Regions from separate parts of the Flintibacter sp. genome, predicted to be linked through region 2. Evidence: riboswitches for the same ligand, from Rfam matches in the RefSeq annotation. Region 2 holds a riboswitch; the other holds the start of a gene.
The links. A riboswitch is a leader RNA that binds a small molecule or an ion and turns the genes downstream of it on or off. The one in region 2 is predicted to bind lysine.
Positions count from the first base shown of each region.

Region 1: linked by a shared signal. The riboswitch ahead of ACLTXB_RS08125 (Na+/H+ antiporter NhaC family protein) and the one ahead of asd (aspartate-semialdehyde dehydrogenase) in region 2 are both predicted to bind lysine.

Region 1 covers NZ_JBKVXZ010000017.1:13,019-23,143, forward strand. Annotated here, with positions in the region: gene ACLTXB_RS08105 (GntR family transcriptional regulator) at 1-241, shown strand, start outside; gene ACLTXB_RS08110 (ABC transporter ATP-binding protein) at 244-1,104, shown strand; gene ACLTXB_RS08115 (ABC-2 transporter permease) at 1,101-1,748, shown strand; gene ACLTXB_RS08120 (hypothetical protein) at 1,834-2,016, shown strand; gene ACLTXB_RS08125 (Na+/H+ antiporter NhaC family protein) at 2,074-3,828, opposite strand; lysine riboswitch at 3,989-4,156, opposite strand; gene ACLTXB_RS08130 (PaaI family thioesterase) at 4,233-4,649, opposite strand; gene ACLTXB_RS08135 (hypothetical protein) at 4,783-5,397, shown strand; gene ACLTXB_RS08140 (alpha/beta hydrolase) at 5,473-6,408, shown strand; gene ACLTXB_RS08145 (alpha-hydroxy-acid oxidizing protein) at 6,463-7,482, shown strand; gene ACLTXB_RS08150 (BlaI/MecI/CopY family transcriptional regulator) at 7,603-7,974, shown strand; gene ACLTXB_RS08155 (M56 family metallopeptidase) at 7,971-10,125, shown strand, end outside.
Region 2 covers NZ_JBKVXZ010000039.1:3,574-13,698, forward strand. Annotated here, with positions in the region: gene dapB (4-hydroxy-tetrahydrodipicolinate reductase) at 1-303, opposite strand, end outside; gene dapA (4-hydroxy-tetrahydrodipicolinate synthase) at 314-1,204, opposite strand; gene asd (aspartate-semialdehyde dehydrogenase) at 1,281-2,369, opposite strand; lysine riboswitch at 2,549-2,734, opposite strand; gene ACLTXB_RS13060 (SpoIID/LytB domain-containing protein) at 2,813-4,531, shown strand; gene queA (tRNA preQ1(34) S-adenosylmethionine ribosyltransferase-isomerase QueA) at 4,563-5,588, shown strand; gene tgt (tRNA guanosine(34) transglycosylase Tgt) at 5,605-6,744, shown strand; gene yajC (preprotein translocase subunit YajC) at 6,859-7,137, shown strand; gene ACLTXB_RS13080 (TIGR04086 family membrane protein) at 7,212-7,637, shown strand; gene scfA (six-cysteine ranthipeptide SCIFF) at 7,703-7,843, shown strand; gene scfB (thioether cross-link-forming SCIFF peptide maturase) at 7,945-9,360, shown strand; gene ACLTXB_RS13095 (hypothetical protein) at 9,661-10,125, shown strand, end outside.

The DNA.
Region 1 (10,125 bases), on a different contig from region 2:
GCTGCACATCTCGGTCATCACCACCAAGCGGGCCTATGAGGAGCTGGAACGGGAGGGGTTCTTACAGAACATCCCGGGAAAAGGCTGCTTTGTGGCCCCCCAAAACCGGGAACTGCTGCGGGAAGCCCAGCTGCGCCGGGTGGAGGAGTTTCTCTCCCTGGCTGTGGACGAGGCCCGAAAGGGCGGCTTCACCCTGGAAGAGCTTACGGAAATGCTCAACATATTGTATCAAGGTGAATGATTATGACAAACAGTATTAAAATATCCGGCCTTTGCAAGTCCTACGGCGACTTTGCCCTGGACCACATCGATCTGAAGCTCCCCGGCGGGTCCATCATGGGCCTCATCGGAGAAAACGGCGCGGGTAAAACCACCACCATCAAGTGCATCCTGAATCTGATCCGCCGGGACGCAGGCACCATCACTCTTATGGGCTATGACAACATCGCCCAGGAGCAGCAGGCCAAGGCGGAGGTGGGCGTGGTGCTGGACGAGTGCTACTTCCACGACACCCTGCGCCCCACAGACATCCACACCATTCTCTCCCGGGTCTATGAGAATTGGGATAAAGCGCTCTTTGCCTCCTGCCTGAAAAAGTTTCAGCTGCCTGAGTGCAAATATGTCAAAGAGTTCTCCCGGGGCATGAAGATGAAGCTATCCCTGGCCGCCGCACTGGCCCACCACCCCAAGCTGCTGATTCTGGACGAGGCCACCGCCGGACTGGACCCGGTGGTGCGGGACGAGATCCTGGATGAGTTTCTGAACTTTATCCAGGACGAGGAGCACTCCATTCTCATCTCCAGCCACATCACCAGTGACCTGGAGAAGGTTGCCGACTATATCACCTATCTCCACCAGGGGAAGGTAGTCCTCTCGGAGGCCAAAGACGTGATTCAGGACAGCTACGGCCGCCTGGGCTGTACCGCCGCCGACCTGCTGACCGTTGATTCCAAGGACCTGGTACGGGTGCGGAAGGGCTCCTACGGCTGCGAGGCTCTGGTGAGTGACCGGGCCGCCTTCCGTAAAAAATACCCCCAGCTGATGGTGGAGCCCATCTCCCTGGAGGACATCATGCTCTTCATTGGAAAGGGGGAGTCAGTATGACCGGCCTCATCGTCAAGGATTTTCTGGTCATGCGGAAATCCATCAAAACTTACATTCTGTTTCTGCTGTTCTATTTTGTCATGGCGGCCTTAGGGATTTTTCCGATCTCATTCATCACCGCCATGGTGCAGATCATCATTATGATGCTGCCCCTGAGCGCCTTCTCCTATGATGAGCTGTCCAAGTGGGACCGGTACGCCTTCTCTCTGCCTCTGAGCCGCCGGGCTGTGGCGGGTGCCCGCTATCTCTTCGCTCTGATCCTCACCCTGTTTGCCGCCCTGTTCGGCCTGGTGACCTGCCTGATCTTGTCCCTGGCTTTTCATGACTCCAAGCTGGTGGAAAACTGCATGACGATCATGGTCTCTCTGGGCCTGGGCCTTCTCTACTGCGACATCTTACTTCCCCTGACCTATAAGCTGGGACCGGAGCGCGCCCGTCCCTACTTCTACCTGGTCATCTTCCTGCCCATCGTTCTTCTGGTGGGAGCCTCTAAACTTGGGCTGCTGGATGGACTCTCTTTCCTGGAACAGATCCCTGAATCTACCGCCATCGCATTTGTTCTTCTGCTTCCCCTCCTGCCTCTGCTGGGGATGGGGGTGTCCTATCTCATCTCCTGCCGCATCCTGGAACACAAAGAGTTTTAAGGGGCCCGGCCGGTTTTCCCTTGCACCCCGCTCCCCCTTCGTGCTACAATGTGATTAGAGATATTCGGGAGAGGAAGTGTGTTCTATGACCGCTCATCAGGCCATCAAGGAACTCAAGCAAGTCCGGCAGTACTGCACCGCCAGCGCCATCCCCGCTATCGACTACGCCATCCAGGTGCTTCAGGGCCTGGCCGAGCGTGAGAAGAAGCTGGAGGAGGAAAAGAAGCACCAGCCCTGCGGCCCTGCCGCCGAGAAAATCCCCGATTAACCAACAAAAGGCCCCATCCTTTCGGATGGGGCCTTTCCTTATTCTATGGAATATTTCTTAGTCCTCCACACCGTCGCCGTGGGTACGCATGAAGAACAGGAAGCCCAGCACCAGCACAACGCCCACAGGCAGAGCCAGCAGACCGGGAGCGCCGAAGTGGATCAGCAGACCGGCCAGCACATAGCTGAAGCAGGAGATCGCGGCACAGGCGGTGGCATAGGGCAGCTGAGTCGCCACGTGGTTGACGTGGTCACACTGCGCACCGGCAGAGGCCATAATGGTGGTGTCGGAGATGGGGGAGCAGTGGTCGCCGCACACAGCACCGGCCATGCAGGCGGACACACAGACCACACCCATGGGGTCGTTCAGGGGGAAGATGGCCAGGGTGATGGGGATCAGGATGCCGAAGGTACCCCAGCTGGTGCCGGTGGCAAAGGCCAGCAGGCAACCGATGACAAACACGATGGCGGGCAGGAACAGAGCAAAGCCCTTGGCATACTCATTGACCACATACTCCACGAAGGCGGTAGCGCCAAGGGAGTCAGTCATGGCCTTCAGAGACCAGGCAAAGGTCAGGATCATGATGGCGGGCACCATGGCCTTGAAGCCCTCGGGGATGCAGCCCATCATGTCACGGAAGGACATAGAGCGGCGGATGGAGTAGAAGATCAGGGTGAAAATGAGGCCGAAGGCGGAACCCAGCATCAGGCCAATGGAAGCGTCGGAGTTGGAGAAGGCGTCCACAAAGTTAGTGCCGGAGAAGAAGCCGCCGGAGTAGATCATACCGATCACGCAGCAGACCACCAGCACAATGATAGGCAGCACCAGGTCAATGACCTTGCCCTTGCTGTCGTCGGCGTCCTCCTCGATGAGGCCGGCATAGGGGTTGGAACCGGAGAACAGGTCGCCGGTCTTGATGGCGTTGCGCTCATACTTGAGCATGGGGCCAAACTCCACCTTCATAACCACCATGGAAATCATCATCACGATGGTCAGCAGGGCGTAGAAGTTATAGGGGATGGCCTTGATGAACAGAGCCAGGCCCTGGCCGTCCTCCACGAAGCCGGAGACGGCGGCGGCCCAGGAGCTGATGGGGGCGATGATACACACGGGGGCAGCGGTGGCGTCGATGAGGTAGGCCAGCTTCACGCGGGAGACGTTGTGCTTGTCGGTGATGGGACGCATCACGGAACCCACGGTGAGGCAGTTGAAGTAGTCATCGATGAAGATGAGCACACCCAGCAGAATGGCAGCCAGCTGCGCGCCCACACGGCTCTTGATGTTCTCGGAGGCCCAGCGGCCGAAGGCGGCGGAGCCGCCCGCCTTGTTCATTAGGCACACCATGGAGCCCAGGATAACCAGGAAGATCAGGATGCCCACGTTGTAGCTGTCAGACAGCACCGAGGCGATGCCGTCCTCAAAGACGTGAAGGACGGTGCCCTCGAAGGAGAAGTTGGAGTAAAGCAAGCCGCCCACCAGGATACCGATAAACAGGGAGGAGTAAACCTCCTTGGTGATCAGAGCCAGGGCAATGGCGATGACAGGGGGCAGCAGGGCAAAAGCGGTAGCGTAGAAGTTGCTGGCCGCGGGGACCACACCTTCGCCGCCGCAGGTGGCGCATACGTTGGTCCCTTCACAGACAGCGCAGGCGGGGTCGGTGCCGTAGCACTCCATGCAGATGCCGTAGCCCTGGCAGGCAGAGCACTCCACGGTGGGGCGGCTTCCGCCCTCTCCGGCGGCAAAGGCCACGCTCATCAGGGTCAGAACCAGGATCAGCGCCAGCACGATCCGGCCCAACCAGCGTCGGTTCATTCTCATAGTTCTCATTTCCCTCCAAAAATTAGTTCCACCGGGACGACCAACACACACGACATCTCTCCCGGTGCGCTTGCGCAACAAAAAACCATGAACGCGAAGCGCGCCCATGGCAAAACCGGATGTCCTCTTTCCGCAGAAAACCGCGGCAAGAGGACCTCTGGATAGCGCTCCACAAAAGTGACAGTCCGCAGGATCTTATCCCGCGGCCCAGGTCCGCCGCCCAGGCAGGCGGTGGGGACCTTCGGCGGTTCACCCTCTCCTCCGGAACGGCTGCCTGGCCTTGTCCCGGAGTACGCATGAGAACCGCGCCTCTATCCCTTTTATTTGATTGGGTGTATCCTACCATGCTCCAGGGGGAATGTCAAGGCTGATTCCCGTTTTTCCCCCTAAATCCCCGTTTATTTGGGCACTTTCTCCATCATGAAAAAGGTAAATGTGCCGGTGACCACCAGTTTGCCCTGATCGTTGTACAACTCCACCTGGATGACCGACAGGGTGCGTCCCTCCTTTTTCGGGGTGGCAATGCAGGTGATGCGCTTGCCGCTGGCCGGACGGAGAAACTCCATACTGCTGCTGGCGGTGACACAGCGCCGTCCGGTGGCACAGGCACAGCTGCCCCCCACTGTGTCCGCCAGAGTAGCCAGCGCTCCGCCGTGGACCATGCCGTGGGGGTTGATGCTGTCCGGTCCCACCTCCAGCACGCCCTCCGCCCGGCCGGGCTCCACTTTGGTGACGTAGATCCCGTTCTCATAGGAGAACTGATGGGGCTGATTGACCACACTGGAGATAGGCTGAATTTTTTCTAAGGGTTCCATCAAACTTCCTCCTGAAATTTGCTCAAATTGACACCATAGTAGCACAAACCGGCCCGCCCGGCAAGGCTGCGTTCCCCTTTTCCCTCCCACGGCATAGGATGGGGAGAAATCCCACATGTTTGGAGGCAGAACCATGAAGCAGAAAACACCTGGGCTCACGCTGGAGCCCTTTGACCAGGACACCTTCCAGCGGGTGTGGCGCAGAGTCATGCCAGACCAGGACCTGAGTCCCATCCAGCCCACCGTCCCCGCCTTCTCCCCCGACTCTCCCGGCACGCCGGAGATCCCCACACCCCCAGTCTCGCCCTGTCCCCCCCAGACCTCTCCACCTGCCTGCCTGTGCCCGGATTCTGAGAGCTACGCCCCCTGTCTGGAACAGCTGATGGAGGACACCTGTGCCCTCTCCCGGGCCTATCAGAACACTGCACGGCGCTGCGGCGGGCGCACCGCCCGACTGCTCAGCAGTCTCCTACCCAGCCTGGGTCAGGACCACCGGCGGCTGTGCGCGGCCTATTTCCTCATCACCGGGGAGCGCTACACCCCCGCCTCTCAGGCCGTTCCCCTGTCCGGAGCCGCTCCCTGGCAGCTGCGCAGTCTCTTTTTGCTGGAGCAGCAGCGGGCCGCCAAACTGTCCGACTACGCCGCAGGCACTTCGGGCGACCCCTGTCTGCGGGAGCTGTTCCGGGAGCTGGAGCACGCCGCCCGGCTGCGGGCAGGGCGCATCCGCGCACTGCTGGAGCAGATGTGACGCACCTTGACTACCCTTCTTCCCCTGGGGTAAACTAAGGAAAACAGGCCCTCGGGCCGGAAAGAGGGTAGCAACATGGCACAGCTGCGGGAGTTTACCTATCCGTCCAGCGACGGCGTCCACACCATCCACGCCCAGGAGTGGGTCCCCCAGGGCCCGCTCCGTGGCGTGGTGCAAATCGTCCACGGAGTTGCGGAGCATATAGGCCGCTATGAGGGGGCTGCCGCTTTTCTGGCAGAGCACGGCTATCTGGTGTGCGGCGAGGACCACCTGGGCCACGGCAAGACTGCCGGCCAGGGCGAGGAGGGCTTTTTCGGGGAGAAGGACGGCTGGTCCATGGTGATCCGTGACGTGGCCGCCCTGCGAAAGCTCCAGGGAGAGAAGTACCCGGACCAGCCCTATTTCCTTCTGGGCCACTCCATGGGCTCGTTTCTCACCCGCACCTACCTCATCAACTACCCCGGCACCCTCACCGGGGTCATTCTGTCCGGCACCGGACAGGAGAGCGCTCCCCTGGTTGCCCTGGGCAGGTGGCTGGCCGGGGTGGAGCGCCGCCGCCTGGGTCACCGGGGCATCAGCCCCCTGGTGGACAAGCTATCTTTGGGGGCCTACAACCGGAAATTCGCCCCCAACCGCACCGGTGCTGACTGGATCTCCCGGGATGAGGCCCAGGTGGATGCCTACCTGGCCGACCCCTACTGCCAGTATCAGTCCACCGTGTCCATGTTTGAGGCCATGATGGGCGGCCTTCAGTATATCGCCAAAAGGGAGAACCTGGCCCGTATGGACCCCAGCACCCCGGTTTACTTCTTCTCCGGCGACCAGGACCCGGTGGGCGGCATGGGCAAGGGGGTAAAAAAAGTGGTGGAGATGTTCCGCCAGGCCGGGTGCCGGGACGTGACGCTCCGCCTCTACCCCGGCGGCCGCCACGAGATGTTCCATGAACTCAATGCCCCGGAGGTGCTGGACGACCTGCTCTCCTGGCTGGAGGAACACCGCGGAAACGCTTGACGGAGCCCGCCCTCCGGTTTACAATCGGAGGGAAGAAACAAAGGAGGGGTTTTCGTGACCTATCAGGAAGTTCTGGCCGCCGCCCGCACCTGCAGCGGCCCCTATTGCAAGGCCTGTCCGGTGTGCAACGGCAAGGCCTGCGGCAGCACTATGCCCGGCCCCGGCTCCAAGGGAACCGGCACCGTGGCGGTGCGCAACTACCAAGCCTGGCAGGAGATCTGCCTCAACATGGACACCATCTGTGAAAACGGTCCGGTGGACACCAAATTCAACTTTTTCGGTCAGGAGTACGACCTGCCCGTCTTTGCCGGCCCGGTGGGCGCGGTAAACCTCCATTACGGAGATAAGTACAACGATCTGGAGTACAACAATATCCTGGTTCCCGCCTGCGCCCAGGCCGGCATCGCCGCCTTCACCGGCGACGGCACCAACCCTGAGGTCTTTACTGCGGCCGCCGCCGCCATCGGCGCCAACGGCGGCAAGGGTATTCCCACCGTGAAGCCCTGGGACCGTGACACCCTGTATGCCAAGCTGGACGCCGCCAAGGCCTCCGGCGCCAAGGTGTTCGCTATGGACATCGACGCGGCAGGCCTGCCCTTCCTGAAGGGCCTCAATCCCCCCGCCGGCTCCAAGACGGTAGCCGAGCTGCGGGAAATCATTGAGTACGTAAAGGTGCCCTTTATCATCAAGGGCATTATGACCGTGAAGGGCGCTCAGAAGGCGCTGGAGGCGGGAGCCGCCGGCATCGTGGTCTCCAACCACGGCGGCCGCGTTCAGGACGGCGTCCCTGCCACCGCCAGTGTGCTGCCCGCCATCGCCCAGGCTGTAAAGGGCCAGATGGTGGTGCTGGTGGACGGCGGCATCCGTACCGGCGTGGATGTGTGCAAGGCTCTGGCTCTGGGCGCTGATGCCTGCATCCTGGCCCGGCCCTATGTCACCGCCGTCTACGGCGGCCAGGCCGAGGGCGTGAAGGTGCTTACCGACAAGCTCAAGGGCGAGCTCCAGGACACCATGGCCATGTGCGGAGTCCATAGTCTGAGTGAGATCTCCGGCGATATGATCTTCCGGGGCTGATCGCCCCTCCTTTTACCGGCGTGGGATTCCCCGCGCCGGTTTTTTGCCCCTTTGGTTGACATTGTAGACCATCTAGGATATAATAGGTCTACAAAGTAAACCAGTATAGGAGGCGACGGCATGGAACAGACGCTCACCCACAGCGAGTGGTATGTGATGGACTGCCTGTGGCAGCACAGTCCCAGCACCGTGATGGAGCTGGTCACCGCCCTGCACCAAAAGGTAGGCTGGGCCAAGAGCACCACCATCACCACCCTGCGGCGCATGGAGGACAAGGGTCTGGTGACGGTGGAGGTACATGGCCGCACCAAGTACTACACCCCCGCTCTGGAGCGGGATAAGGCGGTGCGCCGGGAAACCCGCTCCTTTCTGGACCGGGTATACCAGGGCAGTGTAGGGCTGATGGTATCCGCCATGGCCAGTGAGAAAGCCCTCAGTCAGGAGGAAATCGACGCCCTGTATGCCATTTTGAAGGAGGCGGAGAAGCAATGAACACCCTGCTGCAATGGTTTGTGACCTCGTCGGTGCTCATTTTGGCGGTGCTGGCTCTGCGCCGCCTGCTGGGCGGGCGCATCTCTCCCCGGGTGAAGTACGCCTTGTGGGGGGTGGTGCTGCTGCGGCTGCTGGTACCCTTCCAGATTCCCATGCCCAACCTGCCCACAGCGGCGGACCTGACTCCGGAGCCCACCTCCCTCACCCAGACCACCATCCCCATTCTGCCCTCCTCCTACTCCATGGAGGAAGTGGAGGCGGGCCAGGCCCCCAATCTGTATCTTAACGACCAGGGACAGGTCCACACCGCCAACAGTACCGGGACGGTAAAGCCCTCCGCCGACGGACAGCGGGCGGTGTTTTCCCTGGTATGGCTCTCCCCCGCCCAGCTTCTGCTGGGGGTGTGGGGTGCAGGCGCGGTCATCCTCGCCCTGGTGCTGCTGGGCTCCAACCTGCGCTTTTCTGCAAAGCTGCGCCGCAGGAGAACTTCTCTGGACCTGGATGACTGCCCACTGCCGGTGTATACCGTAGAGTCGCTGCCCTCGCCCTGCCTGTTTGGGCTCTTCCGCCCCTGCATCTACCTCACACCCCAGCTGACGTTAGACTCTCCCACCCGCGCCCATGTTTTGGCCCATGAGCTGACCCACTACCGCCAAAAGGACCACATCTGGTCTGCCCTGCGGTGTTTGGCTCTGGCACTGCACTGGTATAACCCCCTGGTGTGGCTGGCGGTGGCACTGTCCAAGCGGGATGGGGAACTCTCCTGCGACGCCGGGGCAGTCAAGGCCCTGGGAGATGAGGAACGCATCCCTTACGGCCGCACTCTAGTCTCTCTGGTTGCTCAGCGGAGCCTGCGTCCAGAGGATCTGCTGTCCTGCTCCACCTCCATGGTAGAGGGGAAGGGGAGCATCCAGGAGCGCGTCGCCCAGCTGGTCAAGCACCCGAAGGCCAAAAAGACGGCCCTCGCTGCAGCAGTGGTCCTGCTGGCCCTGGCGGCGGTATTTACCTTTGGGGGCAGCCAAAACCAGCCGGAGGATGTCAGCCAAGACGGCGATACCTCCTATTGGGATCAGGTCGAAAATGCTCAATCTATCCGCTATTCTCCCCCTCTTTACTCCAGCGCAGCTTTCCCGGATGCGATTGCCGATGCCGATCTTTTGGAGGAAGCAAAAACACTGCTGAGTCAGGCCAAAGCCCCTGATTCTTCCACACTGGATGCCGACTGGACAGAGCCGCTTTTTTCTGCCTCTACCATTGCTCTGGTGAACTCGGATAACAGCATGTCCCGCTATTACCTGTGCAACTTGGATGGACGCGACTACCTGGTTACCCCCGCCCAGCTGAACGCAGAGAAATACACCCCGGTGGCCGTGTTCTCCCAGGACGCTGGCGTAGTAGAGTCCGCTCTGGCCGCTCTGGCTCAGCAGCAGAGCGAGCGCAACGCCAGCACCTGGCGCGTGGAGTACCCGGAATTTAAAAATCAGCTGACCGAGTTGTTTTTGAGTGTGGAGGAATGTGTGCTCCTCAACCAGAGCGAGGACTATGACATGGAAGAGTGGCTGACCAAATACACCTCCTTCTACGAAATCGTCCACGGTGTTCCCTGGTGGCTGGAGGATGCCCCCGAGGGTTGGTATGCCCGGGCCATGGACGCGGGAAGCTGGTATACCATCGTCATCCCCGACTCCATCGTCTCTCAGGTCCAGGCCATCTGCGAGGAGCAGGCCCGATACCCAGAACAGGATTTCTTCTACTCCGTGTTGTATCATGCGGACACAGTCCGGGTTCCCGTGGAGCCTGGAGCGTGGGACCAGATCAAAGACCAGGAGACGGTATCCGCCCTAGCTAACCTTTTCTTGGAGAACCTTACCGTGCCAACCTCCAACTGGCAGCCTGAGCGGGTCTCTGCAAAAGACCAATACCCCTTTACATTTATCACTCCTGGCAGTCAGTGGGTCGAGTTTTATCTCTCTGAGGCGGAAGATGGATACCTGCTGGCTCTGGGTCGTTCGGACGGAGTGTGGGAAAGTGCTCTCCCTGTGCTTGCCCGGATTTCTAAAGATACCATGCAGCAGATCACCCAAACGGTGGAGACCTGGCGTGAAACCCAGCCCGGCTCAGCCAGTTATCCTGCCAATGTGGATACCCTGC
Region 2 (10,125 bases):
AGCAGCGGCGCCGATCTGGGCCACCTGCTCCGGGGTGTAGCCGGTGGTAGCCAGCACCAGGGGGGTGCCGGTGGCCTGGGCGAAATCCAGCAGGCCATTCAGGGCGGCGGGGGAGGAGAAGTCGATAACGGCGTCTGCCTTGCCGGTAAACTGAGCGGGGGAGGAATAAACGGGGAATTCTCCGTCGTTGGAGCCCAGCACGTCAAAGCCGGCGACCACCTCGACCTGAGGGTCGGCGGCGCACAGGGACTCTACGACCCGGCCCATATGTCCGTTGCAGCCGGAAATGATTATCTTCAGCATGGCGGGCTCCTTACTTCAGCAATCCGGCCCGCTCCATGGCGGCCTTCAGCACAGCCTTGTTCTTCTCGGCCATCTCGCACAGGGGCAGACGCACCGGGCCGGCCTCCATACCCATCATGTTCAGGGCTTCCTTGACGGGGATGGGGTTGACCTCACAGAACAGGGCGTCAATGAGGTCCATGTACTCGATCTGCAGCTTGGAGGCGGCCTCGAAGTCGTTCTCCAGGCACAGATGGCTCATCTTCACCATCAATTCGGGGGCGATGTTGGACACTACGGAAATAACGCCCTTGGCGCCCAGAGCCATCATGGGTACCACCTGATCGTCGTTACCCGACCAGACGTAGAAGTCGTCGGGGCAGATGTGGCGGGTGTGGGCCAGAAGGGAGAAGTTGCCGCTGGCCTCCTTGACGCCGTTGATCTTGGGATTCTCGGAGAGAATCTTGTAGGACTCGGCAGTGAAGGACACGCCGGTACGGCTGGGTACGTTGTAGAGGATGATGGGCAGTTCCACCCGGTCGGCGATGTACTCATAGTGCTTGACCAGACCGGCCTGGGTACACTTATTATAATAGGGAGTGACGTGGAGCAGAGCGTCAGCGCCGGAATCCTGGGCGTGGAGGGAGAGGTAGACGGCGGCGGAGGTGTCGTTGGAACCCGCGCCGGCGATGACCTTCACCCGGTGGTTGACCTTTTCCACGCAGTAGTCCACCGCAGCAATATGCTCTCGGATGGTCATCGTGGCCGACTCACCGGTGGTGCCGCAGACACAGATAGCGTCTACGCCGCCGGCGATCTGGGCCTCAATGAGGCGTCCGAAAGCGTCGTAGTTGATGGTCCCGTTGGCGTCGAAGGGGGTGGCGATGGCGACGCAGGAGCCGGTGAATACGGGAGTCCTCATAAAATCACAACCCTTTCTGGTTAAAATATAAGAAGGGAGGGGAGAGGACCTCTCCCCTCCGGATTAAGACAGTTTCTCAGCGATCCATATAGCCCTCGGCGCACAGCAGCTCGGCCAGAAGGACCGCACCGCCGGCAGCGCCGCGCAGGGTGTTGTGGCTCAGACCCACGAACTTATAGTCGTACTGGGTGTCCTCACGCAGACGGCCCAGGGAGACGGCCATGCCGCCCTCCAGTTCCCGGTCCAGCTTGGCCTGGGGACGGTCGGGCTCCTCGAAGTAGTGCAGGAACTGCTTGGGGGCGGAGGGGAGCTGCAACTCCTGAGCGCGGCCCTGGAAGGCGGCCCAGTCGGCCTTGATCTGCTCGATGGTGGGCTTGCAGCCCTCCTTGAAGGAGACAAACACGGCGGCGGTGTGGCCGTCGGACACGGGCACGCGCAGGCACTGAGCGGTGATGGCGGGACCCTCGGCCTTAACGATCTTGCCGCCTTCCACCTTGCCCCACACCTTCAGGGGCTCCTGCTCGCTCTTCTCTTCCTCGCCGCCGATGTAGGGGATCAGGTTATCCACCATCTCGGGCCAGCGCTCAAAGGTCTTGCCGGCGCCGGAGATAGCCTGGTAGGTGCACACCAGCACCTTGTCGATGCCATACTTCAGCAGGGGATGCAGGGCGGGGGCGTAGGACTGGATGGAGCAGTTGGACTTTACAGCAATGAAGCCGCGCTTGGTGCCTAGACGCTGACGCTGAGAAGCGATGACCTCCAGGTGCTGGGGGTTCATCTCGGGCACCACCATGGGCACGTCGTCGGTCCAGCGGTGGGCGGAGTTGTTGGACACCACGGGGCACTCGGCCTTGGCGTAGCGTTCCTCCAGGGCGCGGATCTCGTCCTTCTTCATATCCACGGCGCAGAACACGAAGTCCACCATGCCGGCGATCTTCTCTACATCAGCGGCGGCGTCCATCACCACGATGTCCTTGGCCTCGGCGGGGATGGGGGTCTTCATGGCCCAGCGGTTGGCTACGGCGTCCTCGTAGCGCTGACCGGCAGAGCGGGGAGAGGCGGCGATGGCAGTGAGCTGGAACCAGGGATGGTTCTCCATCAGGGTGACAAACCGCTGGCCTACCATGCCGGTTCCGCCGATGATACCTACTTTATACTTTTTCATAGCATTCTACCTCCACAACAGCACAGGGTATTCTATGTCCCGCGCGTAAGATAAATGAATTGATCCTGCCCAGATATTGGCCCGGGTAAAAAAATAAATCAGCGGCTTTTCAAGCGGCTGATTTTGTACTATAATGACGACTGTGGTTTGGACGCACCGCAGCCGGCAAAATATTCACAAAAGCAGACAGCGCTCCACCTGGGCAGCCCGCCCAGATGACAGTCACAGGGCTGTTAACCAAGCGACCAGAGCCCCCTTCCTCCGGCAGAAGGGACCCTTCGGCGGCCTTCCCTTTGGACATGGCTCAGACGGGAACCGGCTCCCTAGCCACGCTTACTCATGTCAGCCGCGCCTCTATCTTGCAGAATTTGAATTTATCCTACCATCTTTCCTGGTAGGTGTCAAGGGAGCGCATGGGAAGAATTAGAGAAATGGGGTTTACCATGAAAAGAATATTTATGCAACTTGCCGCAGTGGTTCTGGCTGTGGCCGTGGCGGTGCCTATGGCGGCCCCTGCCCGGGCCGCCCGGAACGATGAACTCACCCTGCGGGTGGGGCTGGCCTACGGCAGTAGCGCCCTGGTCAGCGCCAACCTGGAGAATAACACCGGCTACGGCTCCGGGTACCGTTTTGGATATTACGACAGCGATCTGGACTTTGTGGAGCTGGGCCGCACCAGCTCCAGCGTTACCAAGCTGACCATGGTCAAGGCTCAGAATATCTGGGTCAGCGGCACCAGCTACTCCACCTCTGACAATGGGGGAGAGCTGATTGGCTGCTACCATGTACAGATGCCGGGATCCTATAACAGCTACAATGCCGCCTATTCCGAAGCGTCGGACTACTCCGACGGCTTTGTGGCCTGGATCGACGGAGCGTATCAGGTTCGTGTGGGCGCCTATGAGACCAAGGCGGAGGCCGAAAGCCGGGCCAGCAGTCTGGGCGGCACCGTGGTGGGCACCAGCTCCTATGCCGTCAACGTGACCCAGACCGGCAAGGCGAAGATCCTGTTCCAGTTTGACGGCGGCTCTTCCACAGCCCTTGGTATCATGCCCGACGTCACCGGAGCAGGGGAGACCCGCACCTGGTTCAAGGGTTACCGCTACCCCGGCGGGTTCCGCTATGAGCGGGTAAACGGGGGAAATCTCACCGTGGTGAACATCGTGGACATGGAGGACTACCTTATTGGAGTTGTGCCCTATGAGATGAGCGACAGCTGGCCTCTGGAGGCGCTGAAAGCCCAGGCTGTGTGTGCCCGCAGCTATGCCTACAACTCCCTCAACCACCACAGCAACTACCATTTTGACATCTGCAACGGCACTGACTGCCAGGTCTACTACGGCTATGGCGGCGGAAGTACCTATAACTCCAACGCCGCCCGGGCGGTAGAGGAGACCGCCGGGGTGTATGCCAAGTACAACGGCAAGGTGATCGAGACCTTCTACTCTGCCAGCCACGGCGGAGCCAGCGAGAGTGTGTATAATGTGTGGGGATCTTCTCTGAGCACCTACCCCTATCTGTGCGGTGTGAAGGACCCCTATGAGGCCGACACCGCCTCCATGAATCCGTACTCCTCCTGGACGGTGTCCTACACCACATCGACCCTGACCCAGCGCCTGCAATCCAAGGGGTATGGTACCGGCACTTCGGTGGCTTCCCTGGATCTCACCTACTCCGATCTGGGCAACGTGATCGCCGTCAAGGTGAACTATGCCAACGGGCAGAGCAACACCTTCAAGCCCACCAACATGCGCAGTACCTTCGGCATCAGCTCCATCCGCTTCCAGGTTAACAGTTCTGGCAGCGGAAGTGGAGGGACCTCTGACGGTTCCCTGCCGGTGAATGGCTCCGGGTCTCTGCCCGAGCAGGACAGCTACTACGTCATCAGCGGCAGCGGCACGGTGGGCAAGACCGACCGGGAGGATCTGTATGCCATCTCTGGCAGCGGCAGCGTGGACTCGGTCACCTCGTCCTCCGGCGGCGGCTCCAGCGTGACAGAGGGCAACGTGGTCCATGTTACCGGCAGCAGCTACGTCTTTGAGGGCAGCGGCAACGGCCACCAGATCGGCATGAGCCAGTGGGGCGCCTACGCCATGGCCAAGCGAGGCTTTACTTACGACGAGATCATTACCTTCTATTTCCCCGGCACCACCGTGGGATAAGAATATTTTAGAGAGAAAGGCGAATACCAAATTGAAGACCTCAGATTTTGACTTTTACCTGCCCGAGGAGCTCATCGCCCAGACCCCTCTGGAGCGGCGGGATGCCTCCCGGCTTCTCACCCTGGACAAGCATACCGGGGCAGTGGAGCACCACCATTTCTATGAGCTGCCCCAGTTCCTCCGCCCGGGGGACTGTCTGGTGCTCAACAACTCCCGGGTTATTCCCGCCCGGCTCATCGGCCACCGTCCTACCGGCGGTGTGTGCGAGGTGCTGCTGCTGGTAGACAAGGGGGACAAGTGCTGGGAGTGCCTGGTGCGCCCTGGCCGTAAGCTGAAACCTGGCGCCCAGGTGATCTTCGGCGACGGTACCGAGCTCACCGCCACCATCGAAAAGGAACTGGACGACGGCAAGCGCCTGGTTCGCTTCCACTACGAGGGCATTTTCCTTGAAATTCTGGAACGGCTGGGCAAGATGCCTCTGCCGCCCTACATCAAGGCCGAGCTTCAGGACAACGAGCGGTATCAGACGGTCTACTCCAAAGTGGTAGGCTCCGCCGCTGCCCCCACTGCCGGGCTCCATTTTACCCCGGAACTGCTGGAAAAAGTCCAGGAGATGGGTGTCAAGGTGTGCTACGTTACCCTCCATGTGGGCCTTGGAACCTTCCGTCCGGTCAAGGCGGAGGACATCCAGGACCACGAGATGCATTCGGAGTACTGTATGATCTCCCAGGAGACGGCGGACGTCATCAATGAGACGAAGAAAAACGGCGGTCGGGTCATCTGTGTGGGTACCACCTCCTGCCGTACCATCGAGTCCTTTGCCGCCGAGGACGGCACCATGACCGAGCGTTCCGGCTGGACCAACATCTTCATCTATCCGGGCTACCGCTTCAAGGTGCTGGATGCCCTTATCACCAACTTCCATCTGCCTGAGTCCACCCTCATCATGCTGGTATCCGCTCTGGCAGGCAGGGAGCACGTGCTGGCGGCCTATGAGGAGGCGGTGCGGGAGCGCTACCGTTTCTTCTCCTTCGGCGATGCCATGTTTATCTCATAAATAAAGGAGTTTTTTTGTGTTTGAAATAATCAAGCAGGAGGGCCGCGCCCGCCGGGGCGTGTTTACCTGCCCTCACGGCACGGCCCAGACCCCGGTGTTCATGAACGTAGGCACCCAGGGGGCCATCAAGGGGGCGGTATCTGCCCACGACCTGAAGGACATCGGCTGTCAGATCGAGCTGTCCAACACCTATCATCTCCACCTGCGCCCCGGCGATAAGGTGGTCAAGGAGCTGGGGGGACTTCACAAGTTTATGGACTGGGACGGCCCTATGCTCACCGACAGCGGCGGCTTCCAGGTGTTTTCCCTGGCCTCTCTGCGGAAGATCAAGGAGGAGGGCGTCCATTTCTCCTCCCACATCGACGGGCGGAAGATTTTCATGGGCCCTGAGGAGTCCATGCAGATCCAGTCCAACCTGGGCAGCGACATCGCTATGGCCTTTGACGAGTGCATTGAGAACCCCGCTCCCCGGGAGTACGTGGAGCGCTCCATTGCCCGCACCACCCGGTGGCTGGAGCGGTGCGTCATCGAGCACAAGCGGCTCAATGAGCAGCCTGACTGCGTCAATCCCGGGCAGATGCTCTTCGGCATCAACCAGGGAGGCACCTACCCCGACCTGCGTATCCAGCACATGGAGGATATCGCCAAGTTGGACTGCGACGGCTACGCCATCGGCGGCTTGGCGGTGGGAGAGCCCACCCAGGTGATGTACGACATCATTGACGCTGTGGAGCCCCACATGCCGAAGGACAAGCCCCGCTACCTCATGGGCGTGGGCACACCCTCGAATATTATCGAGGCGGTGGCCCGGGGTGTGGACTTCTTCGACTGCGTCATGCCCGCCCGCAACGCCCGCCACGGTAAGCTCTACACCTGGAAGGGTACCATCAACATCAAAAACGAGAAGTACAAGCTGGACACCCGCCCCATTGACGAGACCTGCACCTGTCCTGCCTGCCAGCACTTCTCCCGGGCCTACCTGCGCCATCTGGTGACGGCGGGGGAGATGCTGGCCATGCGCCTGGCGGTGCTGCACAATCTGCACTTCTATAATGAGCTCATGCAGCGCATCCGGGACAGCCTGGACAACGGCACCTTTGAAGAGTTCCGGGCCACTTACTCCGGTATGCTGGACCGTCCCTGCCAGGAGGGGTAAAAAAACCGGGCAAAATTGGGAAAAGGACTTGTCAACCCAGGGCAAATCCGCTATAATGACACATAACGCGTCAAGCGAACCTGCTTGGAAGAGCAAGATTTTGGAGGGAACAATATGGACTACAGTTGGATTGTAATGCTGGTGCTCATGTTCGCCCTGCTTTACTTCTTTATGATCCGCCCCGAGAATAAGCGGAAGAAGGAAGCCGAGAACCTGCGCAACTCCCTGGCGGTGGGCGATGAGATCACCACCATCGGCGGTATGACCGGCACCGTGTGCGCGGTGAAGGAGAACACCATCGTGTTCGAGACCGGCGCTGACCGCGTGCGCATCGAGATCACCAAGTGGGCCGTCTCCACCAAGAACGGCCAGAGCACTCAGGCTACCCGCTGAGTACTCACCATAGCATAAAGCTGACCCTCCCCGCATAGTCTTCCACCAAGGAAGAACGCGGGGAGGGTTTTACTATGGCTGGAAAACGGGAAAAGAAGCGGGAGGATCCCATGGCGGTATGGCTGAGCACCATGTGTCGCCTGCTCAAAGGCGGTGCTCTGGCGGCGGCAACGGCGGCACTGGGATTGCTGGTGTGCGCACTGCTGGTGTCCGGCGGCGTGGTAGGGGAGAAGCTGATGGGCCGGGGCGTGCTGGCCATCTGTGTGGTGAGCAGCCTGACCGGCGGCTTGTTGGCTGTGCGCCGCCTGGAGCGGGGCACACTGCTGGCTGGCCTGGGGGTGGGAGTCATCCTGTTCTTGCTGCTGCTGACGGCGGGATTTCTCCTCTACGAGGAGGCGTCCCTGTCCAACGGCGGGGTGCCTATTCTGGTTGCATGCTGCTGCGGCGGGGCCATTGCCGGAGTGCTGGGAGGACGGCCCAGGAAAAAACGGAAAAGATAGATTGAAATGTGATTCAAGGTATGGTATAATGTCTTCAAACCTATAAGATTTAGGAGGAGATTCCAATGAAACACATTCAGACTCTCAATGGCGCTACTCTGAAGGCCAGCGCTGCCAAGGGCGGCTGCGGCGAGTGCCAGACCTCTTGCCAGTCCGCCTGCAAGACTTCCTGCACTGTGGCCAACCAGAAGTGCGAGAACCAGTAATATAAAAAGCGGCCTGAAAGGGGCAGGCGTTTGGCCTGCCCCTTTTTATGCCCTGAGCCCCGTGAGGATGGGAGGGGCGGCCATAGAAAGGATTTTGGATCATGGTACATACCTTTACCGCCCTGGGCCAATACCTGGCGGCGGATGTAAACAGCGGCGCGGTCCATGTGCTGGACCGTATGGGCTACGACCTGCTCTCCAAGGTAGAGGGGCCCATGGGGGAGAAGTGTCCCCAGGAGCTGAAGGATCAGCTGTCTCAGTATGAACCCCAGGAGCTGGACGAGCTGTGGGAGGAGCTGCGCGGCCTGCAGGAGCAGGGCCTGCTGTTCTCCAGCGACGACTACATTGATGCGGACAAGGCCATGGCGCTGCCCCGGCAGGCGGTGGTGAAGGCTCTGTGCCTGCATGTGTCCCACGACTGCAACCTGCGGTGTAAGTACTGCTTTGCCTCCACCGGCGACTTCGGCACCGGCCGGAAGATCATGGACTTTGAGACCGCCAAGCGTGCCATCGACTGGGTGGTGGCCAAGTCCGGCAAGCGGCGCAACATCGAGGTGGACTTCTTCGGCGGTGAGCCTCTCATGGCCATGGACACCGTGAAGAAGACCGTAGAGTACGCCCGGTCCCTGGAGAAGGAGCACGACAAGGTGTTCCGCTTCACCATCACCACCAACGGCGTGCTCCTGAACGACGAGAACATCGAGTACATCAACCGGGAGATGTCCAACGTGGTCCTCTCTCTGGACGGCCGTCCCGGCGTCAACGACCACATGCGTCCCACCGTCAACGGAAAAGGAAGCTATGAGGTCATCGTGCCCAAGTTCCAGAAGCTGGTGGCCGGCCGGGGCACCAAGGACTACTACGCCCGTGGCACCTTTACCCGGGAGAATCTGGACTTTGGCGAGGATGTCAAGCACCTGGCCTCTCTGGGCTTCCGCAGCGTGTCGGTGGAACCTGCCAGCGGTCCCCTGGACGATCCCTTCGCCATTAAGGAGGAGGATCTGCCTCAGGTGAAGGCGGAGTATGAGAAGCTGGCTGGGGAGCTCATGGGCCGTAAGGACGTGAACTTCTTCCACTTTAACGTGGATCTCAAGCAGGGCCCCTGTGTTATCAAGCGGTTGCGCGGCTGCGGTGCGGGCTGTGAATATGTTGCCATCACCCCCGACGGAGACATCTACCCCTGTCACCAGTTTGTGGGGAAGGAGGAGTACCGCATGGGCAGCGTGTATGACGGCTCCTTCAACATGGAGATCTCCGGCAAGTTTGCCGACCAGAACATCTATACCCGTCCCGCCTGCCGGGAGTGCTGGGCCCGGTTCTACTGCAGCGGCGGCTGCTCCGCTTCCAACCTGTTGGTCAACGGTGACATAAGCCAGTCCAATGAAGTGGCCTGTGAAATGGAGCGTAAGCGTCTGGAGTGCGCCATTGCCATGAAGGCCATCACTGTAGGCATGGGTGAAAATGGAAATACAAACGGTAATTATACCAACTGTAATCAGTGCGGCGACTGCCAATAATCGGAAAAACCTTGTAATCACAAGCTTTTCAGCTCGAAAAGCGGAATAAAGCCCCAAAATTTCGGCGGAGGTCTGCGACAACGGCCTCCGTCGAAAAAATTTAATTTCCAAAGTAGACATAACGCAGTTTACATAAAAATGTTGCGAAAACGACATTTTTTGAGAAAATGCGGAAAAACACTTGCGTGAATCCTCTGTGAGGGATATATTAAGAATAAGGAAAGAAATGGCCGCAAACGCGGGACGCGCAGTCTATTTTTTTTGGCCCGCTCATAGGCTGAAACCAGAGAGGTGACAGCCATGAAGCGACGGGACATGATCGTTGATTTTCCACGGCCCCTGGTTCCCCTGGCCGCATTGAGCGCCTGTTTTCTTTTGGGCGGGGCTCTGGGCGCCGTTTTTGGGGGACTGATGAGTGAGACCAGCGCCCAGGAATTGGCCGACTATCTCAGCACCTATTTCACCCTGGCCCGGGAGGGCGGTGTGACAGTGGAGTTCTGGTCGGTAGCCTGGGAGCAGTTTCGTCTGTTAATAGCAGTCATTTTGTTGGGCCTTACTGCTCTGGGCGCAGCAGGTATCCCGTTGCTGTTCGGCGTGCGGGGGTTTTTGCTGGCGTTCTCTGTGTCGGGGCTGTGCCGGGTGTTTGGCGCTGCGGGGCTGGTACCGGCGCTGTTCCTGTTTGGCCTGCCGGCGTTCTTCTGGGCTCCTATCCTGTTCCTGACGGGAGGGCAGTGTCTGAACGGCGCCTGGGTACTGCTGCGGCGC